2 regions of the Streptosporangium sp. NPDC020072 genome follow, and region 1 is predicted to be linked to the other one. Evidence: riboswitches for the same ligand, from Rfam matches in the RefSeq annotation. Region 1 holds a riboswitch; the other holds the start of a gene.

What was found. A riboswitch is a leader RNA that binds a small molecule or an ion and turns the genes downstream of it on or off. The one in region 1 is predicted to bind thiamine pyrophosphate.
Region 2: linked by a shared signal. The riboswitch ahead of ABZ470_RS09890 (cytosine permease) and the one ahead of thiC (phosphomethylpyrimidine synthase ThiC) in region 1 are both predicted to bind thiamine pyrophosphate.

The regions. Positions count from the first base shown of each region.
Region 1 covers NZ_JBEYAB010000015.1:132,615-140,063, forward strand. The annotation lists gene ABZ470_RS32305 (histidine kinase) at 1-390, shown strand, start outside; gene ABZ470_RS32310 (response regulator transcription factor) at 387-1,085, shown strand; gene ABZ470_RS32315 (DUF5335 family protein) at 1,204-1,560, opposite strand; gene thiC (phosphomethylpyrimidine synthase ThiC) at 1,648-3,348, opposite strand; TPP riboswitch at 3,343-3,454, opposite strand; gene ABZ470_RS32325 (isochorismatase family protein) at 3,664-4,248, shown strand; gene ABZ470_RS32330 (DJ-1/PfpI family protein) at 4,261-5,193, shown strand; gene ABZ470_RS32335 (hypothetical protein) at 5,522-6,325, opposite strand; gene ABZ470_RS32340 (DUF1427 family protein) at 6,331-6,558, opposite strand; gene ABZ470_RS32345 (DUF1427 family protein) at 6,555-6,707, opposite strand; gene ABZ470_RS32350 (transposase) at 7,278-7,449, shown strand, end outside.
Region 2 covers NZ_JBEYAB010000004.1:81,743-89,191, forward strand. The annotation lists gene ABZ470_RS09870 (alanine racemase) at 1-255, shown strand, start outside; gene ABZ470_RS09875 (RNHCP domain-containing protein) at 349-702, opposite strand; gene ABZ470_RS09880 (hypothetical protein) at 954-1,799, shown strand; gene ABZ470_RS09885 (hypothetical protein) at 2,345-3,019, shown strand; TPP riboswitch at 3,669-3,781, shown strand; gene ABZ470_RS09890 (cytosine permease) at 3,772-5,139, shown strand; gene ABZ470_RS09895 (methylated-DNA--[protein]-cysteine S-methyltransferase) at 5,164-5,739, opposite strand; gene ABZ470_RS09900 (PAS domain S-box protein) at 5,864-7,449, shown strand, end outside.

The DNA.
Region 1 (7,449 bases):
CCGCAGCCGGGCCTCGACCGGCTGGACACCCTGGTCGAACGGGTCCGCGCCGCGGGGACGCCGGTGGACGTCACGCTGTCGTCGCCTCCCGGGCCGCTGCCCCCCGGGATCGACCTGGCCGCCTACCGCGTCGTCCAGGAGGCCCTGACCAACACGATCAAGCACGCCTCCGGCGCGGCGGCGTCCGTCGTGATCGGCCACGACGGCGACTGGCTGAGGATCGAGGTCACCGACACCGGAGCCGCACGTCCGGCCCTCTCCAGGACCGGCGACGGCCGGGGGCTGATCGGCCTGCGTGAACGGCTGGCCCTGTACGGCGGAAGCCTGGAGGCGGGCCCTCGGGGCCGTGGCTACCGTCTCGTCGCCCGCCTGCCCAGGACGACCTCGTGAACCGCCCCCCCGAGTGGGCCGTCGACCGGCCGCCGCGTGTCGTCATCGCCGACGACCAGGCGCTGGTCCGCACCGGTTTCCGGATGATCCTCACCGCCGACGGCGCCGAGGTCGTCGGCGAGGCCGCCGACGGGGCCGAGGCGATCGAGGCCGTACGGCGGACCAGCCCCGACGTGGTGCTCATGGACATCCGGATGCCGCAGATGGACGGCCTTGAGGCCACCCGGCGGCTCATGGCCGAGGAGTCCCAGGAGACCCGGGTGATCATTCTGACCACCTACGACCTCGACCACTACGTCTACGCGGCCCTCGCCGCGGGGGCCAGCGGCTTCCTGCTCAAGGACGTCACCCCGGAGCACCTGGTCGCGGCCGTACGGCTGGTGCGCACCGGGGACGCCCTGCTCGCGCCGTCCATCACCCGCCGCCTGGTCGAGCGTTTCGCCCGCCGGGAGGAGGCGGGGACCGACACCCCGCACCGTGACCTGTCCGAGCTGACGCCACGGGAGCTTGAGGTGCTGCGCCTGCTCGCCACCGGGCTGAGCAACGCCGAACTCGCCGAGCGGCTCACCCTCAGCACGACGACGGTCAAGACGCACGTCGCGCGCATCCTGTCCAAGCTGGGACTGCGTGACCGGGTCCAGGCCGTCGTGCTGGCCTACGAGACCGGCCTGATCTCCCCCGGCGGCCACGCCTGACCTCCGGCCCGGGGGTGCGACGGGACGAGCCTTCGAGGGTACGGCGGCGCGAGCCGGGGAAGGGCGCCGCCGTACCGGCTCCGGTCCGGCCCCGCGACGACGGCGGGGCCGGACCAGGTCACGCGGCGTGCCGGTGGATGGTGATGATCGTCTGGGTGCCCTCCCCGTCCACGACGTCGAAGACCCGTGGCGTTTCCGGCGAGACGGTGTCGGCCAGGATCCGCCTCGGGTGTTCGATGCCGTGGCGGAGCACGACCGGGTAACGCGGATCGCGTCCTCCGACGCCCACGGAGAAGATGTCGTCCTTGTCGTCGTACTCGATGTAGGCCAGGGGGAGCTTCTCCGCCTGGTAGAGGTCACCGGCCGAGGCGTCCAGCACCTCGATGGTCACGTCCGAGCCCTCGTACTGTCTCGTCAGGCCGTCCAAGAACGGGCGCCACTCCTCGCGCGGCACCTCGGGTCGTTCCTGAGCCATCTGCCAGCCCCTCTCGTCGGAAACGACAACCGCCTCTGTCCATGCTCGTCGGCCCCCGGCCGCGCCACATCCCACGAACGGACGGGTCTACTCCTCGCCCGGGGGTGAGGGCATGGGGAGGTAGACCTTGCCGCCCTCCTTGCGGAACTCCTCGGCCTTGGCCCGCATCCCCGCCTCGATGGCCTCGGTGTCGGTCAGGCCGTTGCGTTCGGCGTAGGCCCGCACGTCCTGGGTGATCCGCATGGAGCAGAAGTGCGGACCGCACATGGAGCAGAAGTGCGCGGTCTTCGCCGGGGCGGCGGGCATGGTCTCGTCGTGGAAGGAGCGGGCGGTCTCCGGGTCGAGGGAGAGGTTGAACTGGTCCTCCCACCGGAACTCGAAACGGGCCTGTGACAGCGCGTCGTCCCAGGCCTGCGCCCCGGGGTGGCCCTTGGCCAGGTCCGCGGCGTGGGCCGCGATCTTGTAGGCGATCACCCCGGCCTTGACGTCGTCACGGTCCGGCAGGCCCAGGTGCTCCTTCGGGGTGACGTAGCACAGCATCGCCGTGCCGTACCAGCCGATCATCGCCGCGCCGATGGCCGAGGTGATGTGGTCGTAGCCCGGCGCGATGTCCGTGGTCAGCGGCCCCAGCGTGTAGAAGGGGGCCTCCGAGCACAGCTCCATCTGCAGGTCGACGTTCTCCTTGATCTTGTGCATGGGCACGTGACCCGGCCCCTCGATCATGACCTGGCAGTCGTGTTCCCAGGCGACGTGGGTCAGCTCCCCCAGGGTGCGCAGCTCGGCGAACTGCGCCTCGTCGTTGGCGTCGTAGATCGAGCCGGGCCGCAGCCCGTCGCCGAGGGAGAAGGTCACGTCGTAGGCGGCGAGGATCTCGCACAGCTCCGCGAAGTTGGTGTAGATGAAGTTCTCCGCGTGGTGGGCCAGGCACCAGGCCGCCAGGATCGAGCCGCCCCGGGAGACGATGCCCGTCTTGCGGTTGGCGGTCAGCGGCACGTAGGCCAGCCGTACCCCCGCGTGCACGGTCATGTAGTCGACGCCCTGCTCGCACTGCTCGATCACCGTCTCGCGGAAGACCTCCCACGACAGGGCCTCCGGTTTGCCGCCGACCTTCTCCAGCGCCTGGTAGATCGGCACCGTGCCGACCGGCACCGGGGAGTTGCGCAGGATCCACTCGCGGGTCTCGTGGATCCGTTTCCCGGTGGACAGGTCCATGATCGTGTCGGCCCCCCAGCGGGTGGCCCAGCGCATCTTCTCCACCTCCTCCTCGATCGAGGAGGAGACGGCCGAGTTGCCGATGTTGGCGTTGACCTTCACCAGGAAGTTCCGGCCGATGATCATCGGCTCGCTCTCCGGGTGATTGACGTTCACCGGCAGTACGGCCCGGCCTCTGGCGATCTCGTCGCGGACGAACTCCGCGGCCACGCCCTCGCGCAGCGCGACGAACTCCATCTCCGGTGTGATCTCCCCGCGTCTGGCGCGGGCCAGCTGCGTGTGCCGTACCGGCTTGGGCAGCGTTCCGCCGCAGGACTCCGTCCCGCCGCAGGCGAGCGTCTCCCCGGTCCGCCGCCAGGCCGACCTGAGCGGCGGCAGGCCCTTGGCCGGGTCGGCGTCGTACTCCGGATCGGTGTACGGACCCGAGGTGTCGTACAGGACGACGGACGACCCGTCGGTCAGCGGCACCTCGCGCATCGGCACGCGGATGTCCGGCCGCGAACCGGTGAGGTAGATCTTCCTTGCGTTCTGGACATTCTGGGCAGCCTTCTGGACATTCTGGGCAGGTGGCACCATAGGACAACTTCTCCCTACGCCGGCATTACCCGGTCAGGTTCAGCGGTCGGCAGCGGCGGTAGCTGCCCTCTCAGCCCGGTTGCCCCGAGCTCCCGCGTTGGCATACGTGCCGAACTGAGATGATCTCAGTTCGCGCCCCAATGATGCCCCATTCACCCCTTTGGGGCTACCTTCTGGCCTCTTGTGGCTATTTTTAGCGACACGGGCACGGGCTGCCTTGGGTACGGCGTGCGGGTGAGGCCCCTGACCGGATCGGTCCGCAGGCCGACCAGGTGATGCCTTCAGCCCGGACCCCCGCGTCGCCAGGCTGGGGGCATGACCGGCGCTCTCATCGTCATCGACGTCCAGAACTCCTTCCTCCAGCTCCCCGACTGGGGGTACACCTCACGACCCGACATCGTCCCCCAGGTCAACCGCCTCGCCACGGCCGCCAGGGCCGCCGGGGACACGGTCGTGTGGGTCCTCGGCTCACGCCCGGGATCGGGCTCCGTCTTCGACCCGGCCCGAGGATTCGTCCGTCTGATGGACGGCGTCGAGCCCCTTCCCGGGGAGCCGGTCCTCACCAAGACCGCGCACAACGCCTTCACCACCACCAACCTCCAGCAGTACCTCACCCAGCGCGGCATCAGGAAGCTGACCATCTGCGGAATCCGTACCGAGCAGTGCTGCGAGACCACCACCCGCATAGCCTCCGACCTGGGCTTCGAGGTCGACTTCGCCATCGACGCCACCGCGACCACGCCGATCCCGCACCGCACCGCCCCGGACGACCTGTCCTTCGCCGAACTCGTACGGCACCCGCGCACACTCGGCGTCGACGAGATCATCGCCCGCACCGAATACGCTCTGTCGGGCCGTTTCGCCACCATCAGAACCGTGGACCAGCTCACCGGAAACTAGGAGGTGCCGGTCATGCCGAGGGTCGTCTTCCTGCTCATCCCGCGGGTGCACCTCCTCGACGTGGCCGGGCCCGCCCAGGTCTTCTCCACCGCCGACGACCTCGGCCACCCGTACACGCTCACCTACGTCGCCGAGGACGACGAGGTCGCCACCGTCCAGGGGCTGCCCCTGCGGGCGGAGACCGGCTGGCCGGCCCTGACGCCCGACGATCTGGTCATCGTGCCGGGCTGGCGCGGCCCGACCCGCCCCGCGAGTCAGAAAACCCTGCGCCACCTGCGCGAACACCACGCGTCCGGCGGTACGGTCGCCAGCGTGTGCGCGGGCGCCGACGCGCTGGGCCGCGCCGGGCTGCTCGACGGCCGCCGCTGCACGACCCACCACGCCGTCCAGGACGAACTCGCCCGCCTCCACCCCCGGGCGACGGTCGTCAGGGACGCGCTGTACGTCGAGGACGACCGGATCGTCACCTCGGCGGGCGTGGCCAGCGGAACCGACATGGCACTGCACCTGGTGACCACCCGGCACGGGCCGTACGTCGCGGGGCAGGTGGCCCGCGCCATGCTCGTCCACACCCACCGCGACGGTACGGCGGAGCAGGTCAGCCCGCTGTTGCGCCGTCGCTCGCACGTGGACGAGACGGTCCACCGCGTCCAGGACCTGATCGAGGTCCGGTTCACCGAACGGCTGCCGCTGAGCCTGCTGGCCGAGGCCGCCGGATGCAGCGAACGGACCGTGACCCGGCTGTTCAGCAGGGCGACCGGACTCACCCCCCTGGCCTACCAGACCGCCCTGCGCCTGGAACGCGCCGAACACCTCCTCGGTCGCGGCGCCACCGTCGAGACCGCCGCCCGCGCCGTGGGCTTCGCCGACGCCCGCATGCTCCGCAGGCTACGCGCCCGTACGACGCCCTCGGCGGGCCGCCGAAGCGTGGGGTTCCGCCGCTGATCCCGTCCCGGCGTGCACACCCACCTGGACAGGACTTGATCAGCGAGACCAGGCGTCGCCGGGGACACGATAGAGAACGCGCGACGCCGCGAACCACTCCCGACGCATCCGAACCCGCCCTCCGCTGACCATCTCCGACACGAACACGGTCAAGCAGAAGCTCCGACCAACCAGCCTCATTCACTCAGCCGTGACGACCACGGACTGCAATCGTGATCATTCGCACGGTTACTTTGGCTGGGGTCGGCTTCGGGAGCGGATGGCCCTCACCAGAGGGCCTCGGCCGGGCGCGTCATCCCTACTCAGCCTGGGAGTGGCGGGTGCCGTATCAGGCAGAGTTCGGGCCGAATTCGTGGTAGACGTCGGCGAGGAAGGTCGACAGGTGGGTGAATTCGGTCTGGTCGTGGATGATCATCTCGTAGGCGAAGGACAGGGCCGCGTCGTGTGCGCTGTTGCCTGGCGAGCTCGCGGTGGCTATTGATTTGTCGAAGTAGTAGCGGCTGCGCAGTTCGAACCCGTCCTCGGCGGCGCGGGGGAGATGGATCATCCAGCTCTTGTCGTTGATGATGCCGCAGGCCTGGGAGTAGTCGGGCCCATTGATGCGGCTGCCGTCGATCCCGAAGTCGTCGGCGTCGTGGAACTCTAGGACCAGTTCGGCGCGGGTCGGGCCGACGTACTCGACGATGTCGTGGGTGTTACCGATGTAGCGTTCGGCGTCGGTGAGTCCGGGTTGGGTGAGCACATCCCGGTTGCGGGGGTTGGCATGATCGTGGTTGAAGGGATACCACAAGGAGTACCGCTCGGGTTCGACCGAATGCCACCAGAACCACCAGGTGAACATCTCGATCCTGCAGCCGGGGAAGCGGACCAGGCTGGTCACGTACGCGTCGTTGTCCTTGGTGGCACCAAAGCCCGTCTCGACCCGGTGGTACCCGGGGTCCAGAAGCGTGTTGAGATCGGACTTGGACAGGATGTCGGCCTCGTCCATCGGCTTCTTCAGCTGCGGCAGCACCTCGTCGTGCAGCCACAGGTTCCCGTTGAAGTACTTGGCGTAAGGTTTGCCCTTGATCCGCTCAGCGTTGGACCGGAACAGGGCCTGGGTGGGAATCGGGTAGTAGGTGACGGGCATCATGCCGTTTAGTCCTTTCCTGTGGTTTGCTCCGATGGAGCCGGCGTGCCCCGGCTGCGGCGCTGGAGCCGTTCGCGCAATCGCCTGATGCAGGCCTCGCCGAAGAGAATTCCGAGCAATCCGCAGAGCGCCTGCCAGGGCGGAGCTGGGGTCGATACCCCCATGAGCCAATACAGAAGCCCCGTGAGGATCCCGGCGCCGAGCGAGATGACGTAGGCCACGACTGTGCGGGTCATCCGAACACCCCGGGCAGGCCGTAGCCGATCAGCATCCCCGCCAGACCCACCAAAGCCACCGTCGGCGGAGCCGGCGAAGGGACTTTGATCAGTCCGTACACGCCCCCCACGATCACACCGGCGACCAGCGACTGGAGGTAGGGCAGCATCGCTCACCTCCGCACCTCGAGCGCCTCAACTCCCGAGCCGCTCCCCCGAAAGCCCCGTCTCTGCGGATGTTCTTTCCGGCCGCGGTCACGCACTAAGCCATGACAGCCCAGATCTGGGGCAAGAGGATAAACCCCCTGCTCCCGGAGCCGGCTTCGGCCCATGGCCACCTCAAACGACCGGCTTTTGCGTCCATCGCCCCAGTTGAGCCCAGCCAGCCTGCACAAAGGCGACAGGCCGGCACGCGCCTGGCGGTGGCGACCGGCCTATCCACGCGGGGGTGCCCGGCCGATGCCCATGCCCGGTGCACCTGCGGCCCGGCAAGGCGGGCCGTGGCGTTCTTGGCCTCGCTGTAGTCCCGGGGAAATTTCCACCGGATTTGCCTGACCTGCACTGACGTGAGCCTGTTCCGTTTGTTGATCACTTCCGCTCCGATTCGTCCGGTCCTGACCGGTGGCGGTGTGGGAGTGGTCGATGTCGACTCGGATGTTCTCCGAAAACTGGGAGCTGTTTGAGGCTCGGATCTAGGTCAGGCCGGAGAGCGGGCTGGCTGTGGCTGGTAGAACTCGGACGTGGCGCGTTTTGATGTGACGGATGCCGAGTGGGCGTTGATCGAGCCGTATCTGCCGCTGGCGGCCACCGGGCCGTTGCCGCGGCGGGTGCAGGATCAGTTCAACGGGATCCTGTGGCGCTTCCGTACCGGTTCGGGCTGGCGTGATGTGCCGGAACGCCACGGGTCGTGGT
Region 2 (7,449 bases), on a different contig from region 1:
GTCGCGGGCGGTACCCACCACATCCGCACCCCGGCGACCAAGGGACACAGCCAGCCCGTCATCCCGGGCACTCCCGGCGAACCGATCACGATCTCCGGCCAGCTGTGCACCCCCAAGGACCAACTGGCCGAGAACGTGCCGATCACCCTGGAGCCAGGGGACGTGGTGGAGTTCGCCATGGCCGGCGCCTACGCCTGGAACATCTCCCACCACGACTTCCTGATGCACCCCCATCCCGAGTTCCACTACCTCTGACCTCGGTTTCTCCGTGGGCCTTTCGAAGGCATGAGGCTCCGTGACGGGCGCGGGCCGGGGGTTTTCGGTGGTCCGCGCCCGTTCCGGGCTGCCTCAGAGCTGGGCGAAGTAGTCCAGCGGGAAGGGCGGGCGGGCCAGTGGGGCGACGGCCAGTCTCATCAGGGTGAGCGGGTTGTCGTCACCGGCGACGCGGTTGGCGTTGAGCGTGCCGCACGCCGTACAGCGGTGGATGATCGCCCACTCGCCGTCCTGGCGTGCGTGGATGGCGATCGGGGCCATGCCCGAGGCGCAGTCGGCGGCCCTGTCGCCCGGGTTGTTGTCCAGGTGCCTGGACCACAGGCAGGTGGGGCAGTGGTTGCGGTGCGCGGTTCCCGGCGCGTCGGTGGGCACGTCGAGGCGGCAGTTGACGCAACGGAAGGAGGTGATGCGGGCGCGATGGCGTGGCAATGGAGGAGCTCCAGACGAAAATGGGTGACGAGTCGGCTGACTGTGCCGTCGTGACCCACGCGGGCTCACCCCCGCCGGAGCCTCCGGTGGGGACGTCGACCCGATCGAGGGCGCGCGACGGCGTCCTCGGTGCCCGCGGGCATTAACATCCCCCCTAATCTGCTCGGAGCCAGTGAAACAACCCATCGCGCCACGAAGCAACTGGTTTAACCCGGCAACGGCGTCCCGCGAAGTCCAGAGGAGTATGCACCGTGACATCCGAGACCGACCCCAACGGGTGGAGTGCCGCGCTGACCGGGGCCTTCGAGATACTGCTCGGCGGGGAGCCGACCGTCGACCCCGCCGCCGGATACGGGGTGTACTACGCCTCGGACTCCCTCGACGAGTTCCTGTTCCCCAGTCCCTGGGCCACCCCTGAGGGGTTGTCGGGCCGGGAGCCGAGGTACCTTCCTGATTCGGACGGCGAGTATCCCTTCTCCCCCTGGACATGGCGGTTCGACCTGAGTCAGTCGCTGTTTCGCTTCGACGCCGACCTCCTGGCGGGGACGGGGCCGTGGGGTGCCGACGGGTACAAGGGCTCCCGGCCGTTCGACGACGCCTTCGTCGCCGACCTGCGGACCGTCTCGTCGATCGACGAGGCCGGTGAGGCGCTGGTGTACGGCGCGGAATTGGGACCGCTCCTGGGCCGTCACGGCGTCGACCTGACCGGCGAGGAGTCCGAGAGGCTGAACGGCTGGCTGACCGTGCTGCTGCGCGTCGCCACCGACGGCACTCTCCCCGACGCGATGAGGGCCGCCACGTTCACCGAACGCGGCCCCGAGCACCTGGTGCCGATCCACGACATGTCCGCCGAGGAGCCCTGGGAGGAGAGACTGAGCGCGGTCACGCACCCCGCGCTTCGCGACCATCTCCGTATGCTCTGTCTCTCCGAGCGTGACGCGCGCAGCAGGGGCGGCTTCTACTACGGCACCGACCACTGGCCGTGGACCGATGTCCTGGAAGCGGCCGACTGCTCCCTCGTCGCGGGCTGGGGGTTCGGTGAGTCCCAGGCCGGGGTCGCCGTCGTGCGCCTGCCGGCCGAACCAGGGGCGCGCTGAGCGCCTCAGAAGCGTGCGCGCGAACGAGGTGTTCCGGCAGATCGTCGGCTGTGCGGTACGGCCGCCGGTGAACTCCACCGGCATGCCACCCACCAGGGGGAAATAGCCGAAAGCGGGCAAAGACGCATCATGGGGGCGCGAACTGGGGTGATCCCGGTTCGGCGCGTAAGCAAACGCCGGAGCTCGGGGCGACCAGGAGGGGACGCACGAGGCCGAGACTGGTGAGCGGCACGAAGGCTGCTTGAACTGCTTCGATGTCCGGGGCATGGTGCGCGTCCACTCCGCATCGAGGTCGATCATCGGGGAATCGAGGGGCCGACAGCTCGACTCATCTGCCATGGGATCGACCATCTCTTCGGACCGCTCTACCGATCGCACATGCGGCCAGGGGTCGAGCCGACACCCGTTTCCCAGTACAAGGGCGCTGGCCGACCTTGGGCGAATCGCCAGGCAGCTGCACAGTTGGGCAAGAGGGCGTACCAGCCGTGTTCCAGAAGCCTGTCGCGCGTGTCGGACTGTCAGTACACGGACCTACGATCTTCCCCGTGCCGATATCCGCGATCCCCGCCTCCCTGTCCTACGCCGATGCCGATGCCCGCCTGGGCGGCGCGTTGTCCGCCGTGTTCGAGGGTGCGGGAGCGTCGCCCGGCTACGACGAGGTGCTGTTCTTCGACGGCGACCTCACCCTCGACGGGGATTTCCTGAACGCCGTCAACGAACTGCACGGCGGCGACGTCGAGTTGATCGTGGTCACCGGCGATCTGAAGGTCAACGGCCCGATCGCACTCTATGAGGACCGGCCCGGCCTGTACGTCGGCGGTCACACCCAGGCCGAGACCCTGGAGGGCGGCGAAGCGGAGATCTACATCCACGACGGCGCCTTCACCCACCTGGTCTACGGCTGGTACAACCACGGCTCTTTGCGGACCGGGACCGTCGACACCCCTTGGGTGATCGACTACGACCACGCCATGGACGTGTACGCCCCAGGCGGGCGCTGGGTGAACAATTACGACGATGACGAGGACGCCGACTTCGCCGTCGGGGACAGCATCGTCGAGGCGTTCGTGCCCGAGGTCGTCGACGCGGAGGACCGCTGCCTGGACGTCGACGAGTTCCTGAACCGGCTGCAAGCCGGGCTGCCGGTCCTGCGGTCCGGAGTCCAGACGACGGCCGAGTCTGCGAGTGACGGTGTTTTCGGGGCGCGCCTGGCCGAATGAAGCCATCCGGGTACGGCTACCTCTTCAAGCCGTACAGCTGCTGAGGGGCCAACCCACCGGCCAAGGGCTTCCGGCTGTTCACCGGGACGTTCACGCCGCCGTTGCCCGTGTGCAGGACCTGGCGTTCACGGCGTTCGCCGGCCAGCGCCTCAGCCCGTTCACGGGCCTGCCGTTTCTGCTGTTCGCACGAAGCGGCCCCAGATTCTCCCCGCAAGTCCCTCCGAAGGGGCCGGAGAAGCCGCCGTAGGGGGTGCCTGACGCCTGACGCGGCATTGTTTCCCGGGTAACGCGCGCCCGCGGGGATGGTCCCCACGGCAGGATTCCTCGGCACGGGCCAGCGATGTGCTCCCCGCGCACGCGGGGATGGTCCCGTGCGGGATGGTCTCTCGTCCGTCTACGTTCAGTGCTCCCCGCGCACGCGGGGATGGTCTTCGCCATCCTTCGGTCGGCTGGCTCGGCGTGCGAGGCCGGCCGTACGTTTCGGCAGGTCGTTGACCGTGCGGTACGGCTATCGCATCGAACGTGGCTGTACTCTCGCGGACGCCCGCGAACGCACCCCGTGCCGGTTCCCTCCCCAGGGGGGAAGTAGCCGGAAGTGGACTAATGGTGCATCATGGGGGCGCGAACTGGGCTGATCCCGGTTCGGTAGGTAAGTCAACGCGGGAGCTTGGGGCAACCAGGCTGAGAGGGCGACTACGGCTGTCGCCGACCGCATGAACCTGTCCGGGTAATGCCGGCGTAGGGAGCGCGTCATGACGTCTGACGTCATCAATTCCAAGCATGCCGAGGCCCCCCTCACCCTCGACCAGGCACCTCCGAAGACTCTCGGCATGCTCGACCAGGGAGCGTTCTGGGCCAACCTGGGCGTCAGCCTGCTCGGCTTCTCCTTCGCGCTCGTCCTGATCAACCCGTTGGGCGGCGACAACCCGCTCACCTTCGGCGCCGCGCTGCTGGCGGCCCTGGTCGGCAGCCTCATCGGCACCGCGATGGTCGGCCTGGCCGCGGTTCCCGGGGTGCAGACGGGGCAGCCCGCGATGGTGCTGCTGCGTGGGCTGTTCGGAGTACGGCTCTCCTACGTGCCGACCGTGCTCAACGTCGTCCAGATGATCGGCTGGGGGGCGTTCGAGCTGTGGGTCGTCGCGATGGGCGCCCAGGCGATCTTCGGGCCTTCGGTCCCCTACGCGGTCTGGGTGGTCGCAGCAGGGGCGCTGACGATGGCGCTGACCATCTACCCGTTGGGAGCCATCAGGCTGCTCAGGCGGTTCGTCACGATCGGTGTGGTCGTCTCGGTCGTCTGGTTCGCGGTGGTCTTCCTGCGTGAGACTCCCGCGCAGAGCGGCGGTTCCTGGGACGCCTTCGCCGCCGCGGTCGACTTCGTGGTCGCCCTCTCGGTCTCCTGGGTGCCGGTCGCGGCGGACTACGCCAGGCACTCACGGTCGAGCCGGGCCGCCTTCACCGGCATCGTCGGCGGTTACACCGTCGCCCAGGTCGCGTGTCTGGCCGTCGGCGTCTACGCGGTCGCGCTCGCCGGGCACGCCGTGGTCCAGGAGAACCAGACTGCGGTGTTCGGGCCGTTCGTCGCGGCCCCGCTGGGCGCGCTGTTCTTCGGCATCCTCGTGCTGCGTGAGACCGACCAGTCGTTCGCGAACGTCTACTCGACGGCGATGTCGCTGCAGAACCTGATGCCGAGGATCGACCGCCGCGTCTTCTCCGTGGCCGTCGGCGTGCTGACCACGGCCATCGCCCTGGTCGTGGACGTCAACTCCTACGGCGCCTTCCTGAGCATCATCGGCGCGGTGTTCGTGCCGATGTTCGGTGTGCTGGCGGTCGACTACTTCCTGCTCGGCAGGGGCAGGAACTGGGACATCTCAGAGAACGCGCCCTCCCGCCTGGTCATGGTCCTGCCGTGGGTGCTGGGCTTCGTCACGTGGTGGATGCTCGCGGCGCCCTCGCAGGTCTCCTGGTGGGCGGCGATCTGGGACGGTGCCAAGCGGGCGGTCGGGTTCACCCCCCAGCCCTGGATGAGCGCCGCCCTCGGCGCCTTCCTGGTCTCCGGACTGATCACCCTGGCGATCGGGGCGCCGCGCCTTCTCGCCCTGAGGCGGCGCCGCCGTACCTGATCCGCCCTTTCGTGCCCGGAGGGCCTAGAGGCGGGCGGTGCTCTCCACCCGTAGGAGTCGTTCCTTGGCGGTCGCGCCTCCGGCGTAGCCGCCGAGGACGGCCTCGCTCTCGACGACCCGGTGGCACGGCACGATCACGCAGACCGGGTTGCTGCCCAGCGCGTTGCCGACCGCGCGCAGCGCCCTCGGCCTGCCGATCCGCTCGGCGATCTCCCGGTAGGTCGTCACCGTCCCGTACGGCACGGCCAGCATCATCTGCAGCACGGTCCTGGCGAAGGAGGTCGCGAGCTGGAGGTCCACGGTGACCGTGAAGGCGCGGAGCCTGCCGGAGAAGTAGGCGTCGAGCTCTCTGCGGACCGGGTCGAGCCTGCGGGGATCGGGGCCGATGAAGGAGCCGACCTCCCTGCTGACACGTTCGAAGACGACGTTCTCGTCCTCGTAGCTGCATGCGACGACGCCCCGATGTGTCGCCGCGAGCGTCAGCCGTCCTACGGGGACCTCGATGGTGCCGAACGCGATGTCCGGGTGGGTGGCGCCCACATAGGTGGACGAGGTCACCCGCAGCAGGGCGTCGAGATCGCTGGCTGACCCGGATGCCATGGCCCCACCCTTCCGTGTCCAGGCGTGTGGTCACCGCAGCGTATCGGACGGATCGTCGCAACGAGTGTCAGCACATGCGGACGAAGTGCCAAGATCAGGCCAGTTGACGCGGCACTATGGTTCTGTGGGTGACGACAGGGCCGAAAGCGACGAGGGCGTCGGCCGCGCGATCGTCGCCAGTGCCCCGAATGCGATAGTCGTTCTGGACCGCGACCAGACGGTCCTGGCGTGGAATCCGGCCGCGGAACGTCTCTTCGGCTGGCCGGCCGGAGAGGTCCTCGGACGCAGGCCCCCGCTGGTGCCGGGGGAGCTGACGGCCGAGCACAACGCGGTGCTCGAACGGGTGCGCACCGGCGGCCAGGTCTCGCTGCGCACCAAGCGCTTCCGCAGGGACGGCAGCCTGCTCGACCTACGGCTCGACATCAGCGCGCTGCGCTCCGAGGCGGGCGCGTTGCTGGGGTACGTCAGCGTCTACCACCTGGTCCAGGACGACGAGAGCGCCCAGGAACGGGCGGTCCGCAGGGCCAGGCTCGTGCGCAGGCTCACCGACGTGGTCGCCGACATCAACGCCGAGCGGGAGCTGCCCGCCGTACTCGACCGGATCGCGGCCAGTCTCACCGAGCTGACCGGGGCCGACGCGGGCGGGTTCGTGCTCATCGAGGGCGACAGGCTCCGGCTGGTGGCCAGCCACCGGCTGCCCGAGTCGCTGCGTGACTCGACCGCGCACATGCGCACCAGCCTGGTCGGCAAGCTGCTGCGCACCGGCAGGACCGTGATGCTGGAGACGGGCGACCAGGGCCGCCTCGACGAGCTGATCTGGTCGCAGCTGCCCGGTCTGCACACGATCGCCCTCGGCCTGGCCATGGCGGGCGGCAGGCCGTACGGCGCGCTGTACGCCCTGTTCGCCAAGCACAAGGCGGGGCACGTCGAGCTGGAGCTGCTCGAACTGCTGGCCGGGCACGCGGGCATCGCCGTCGGCAACGCGATGGCCTACCAGGAGGCCGTACGGCAGCGCGCCCACCAGCGGGCGGTGTTCGACGCCAGCGCCGACGGCATCGCCGTACTCGACGGGCAGGGAAAGATCGTCCAGTGGAACCCTGCGGCGGCCGAGCTGACCGGGTTCGACGCGCTGGACGTGCTCGGGGGGCCGCCGCCGTTCGAGCTGCCGGGGCCGGGGGACAAGCTCACTCTCCAGCTTCCCTCGGGCATCTGGCTTGACGTGCTCAGCGCGGAGATCGTCGAGACGGGGGAGGTCGTGGTCGACTTCCGCGACGTCACCAGGGCCAAGGAGCTTGAGGAGGCCAAGGATCTCTTCCTGGCCACGACCAGCCACGAGCTGCGTACCCCGATCACCGTGGTGCAGGGCTTCGCCGGGACCCTCGCCGCCCGCTGGGACGGCATGACCGACGAGGAGCGCCGTTCCGCGGTGCGCATCATCGCCGAGCGGGCGCGTTCCCTCGGCAAGCTGATGGACAACCTGCTGCTCGGCTCGCGGGCGGGGGCGGGCGAACTGCCCCTGAAGATCGAGGGAATCGACCTCGGCAGACTGATCGTGGCGGCGACACTCGGTCTGCCTGATCTGTCTGATGTGCATAGGGTTGAGGTGATTGTCCAAGAAAACCTGCCCCCGGTGTCCGGGGACGCCATCGCCACCGATATCGTGCTGGGCCAGCTGTTGGAGAACGCGTTCAAATATTCACCGGACGGTGG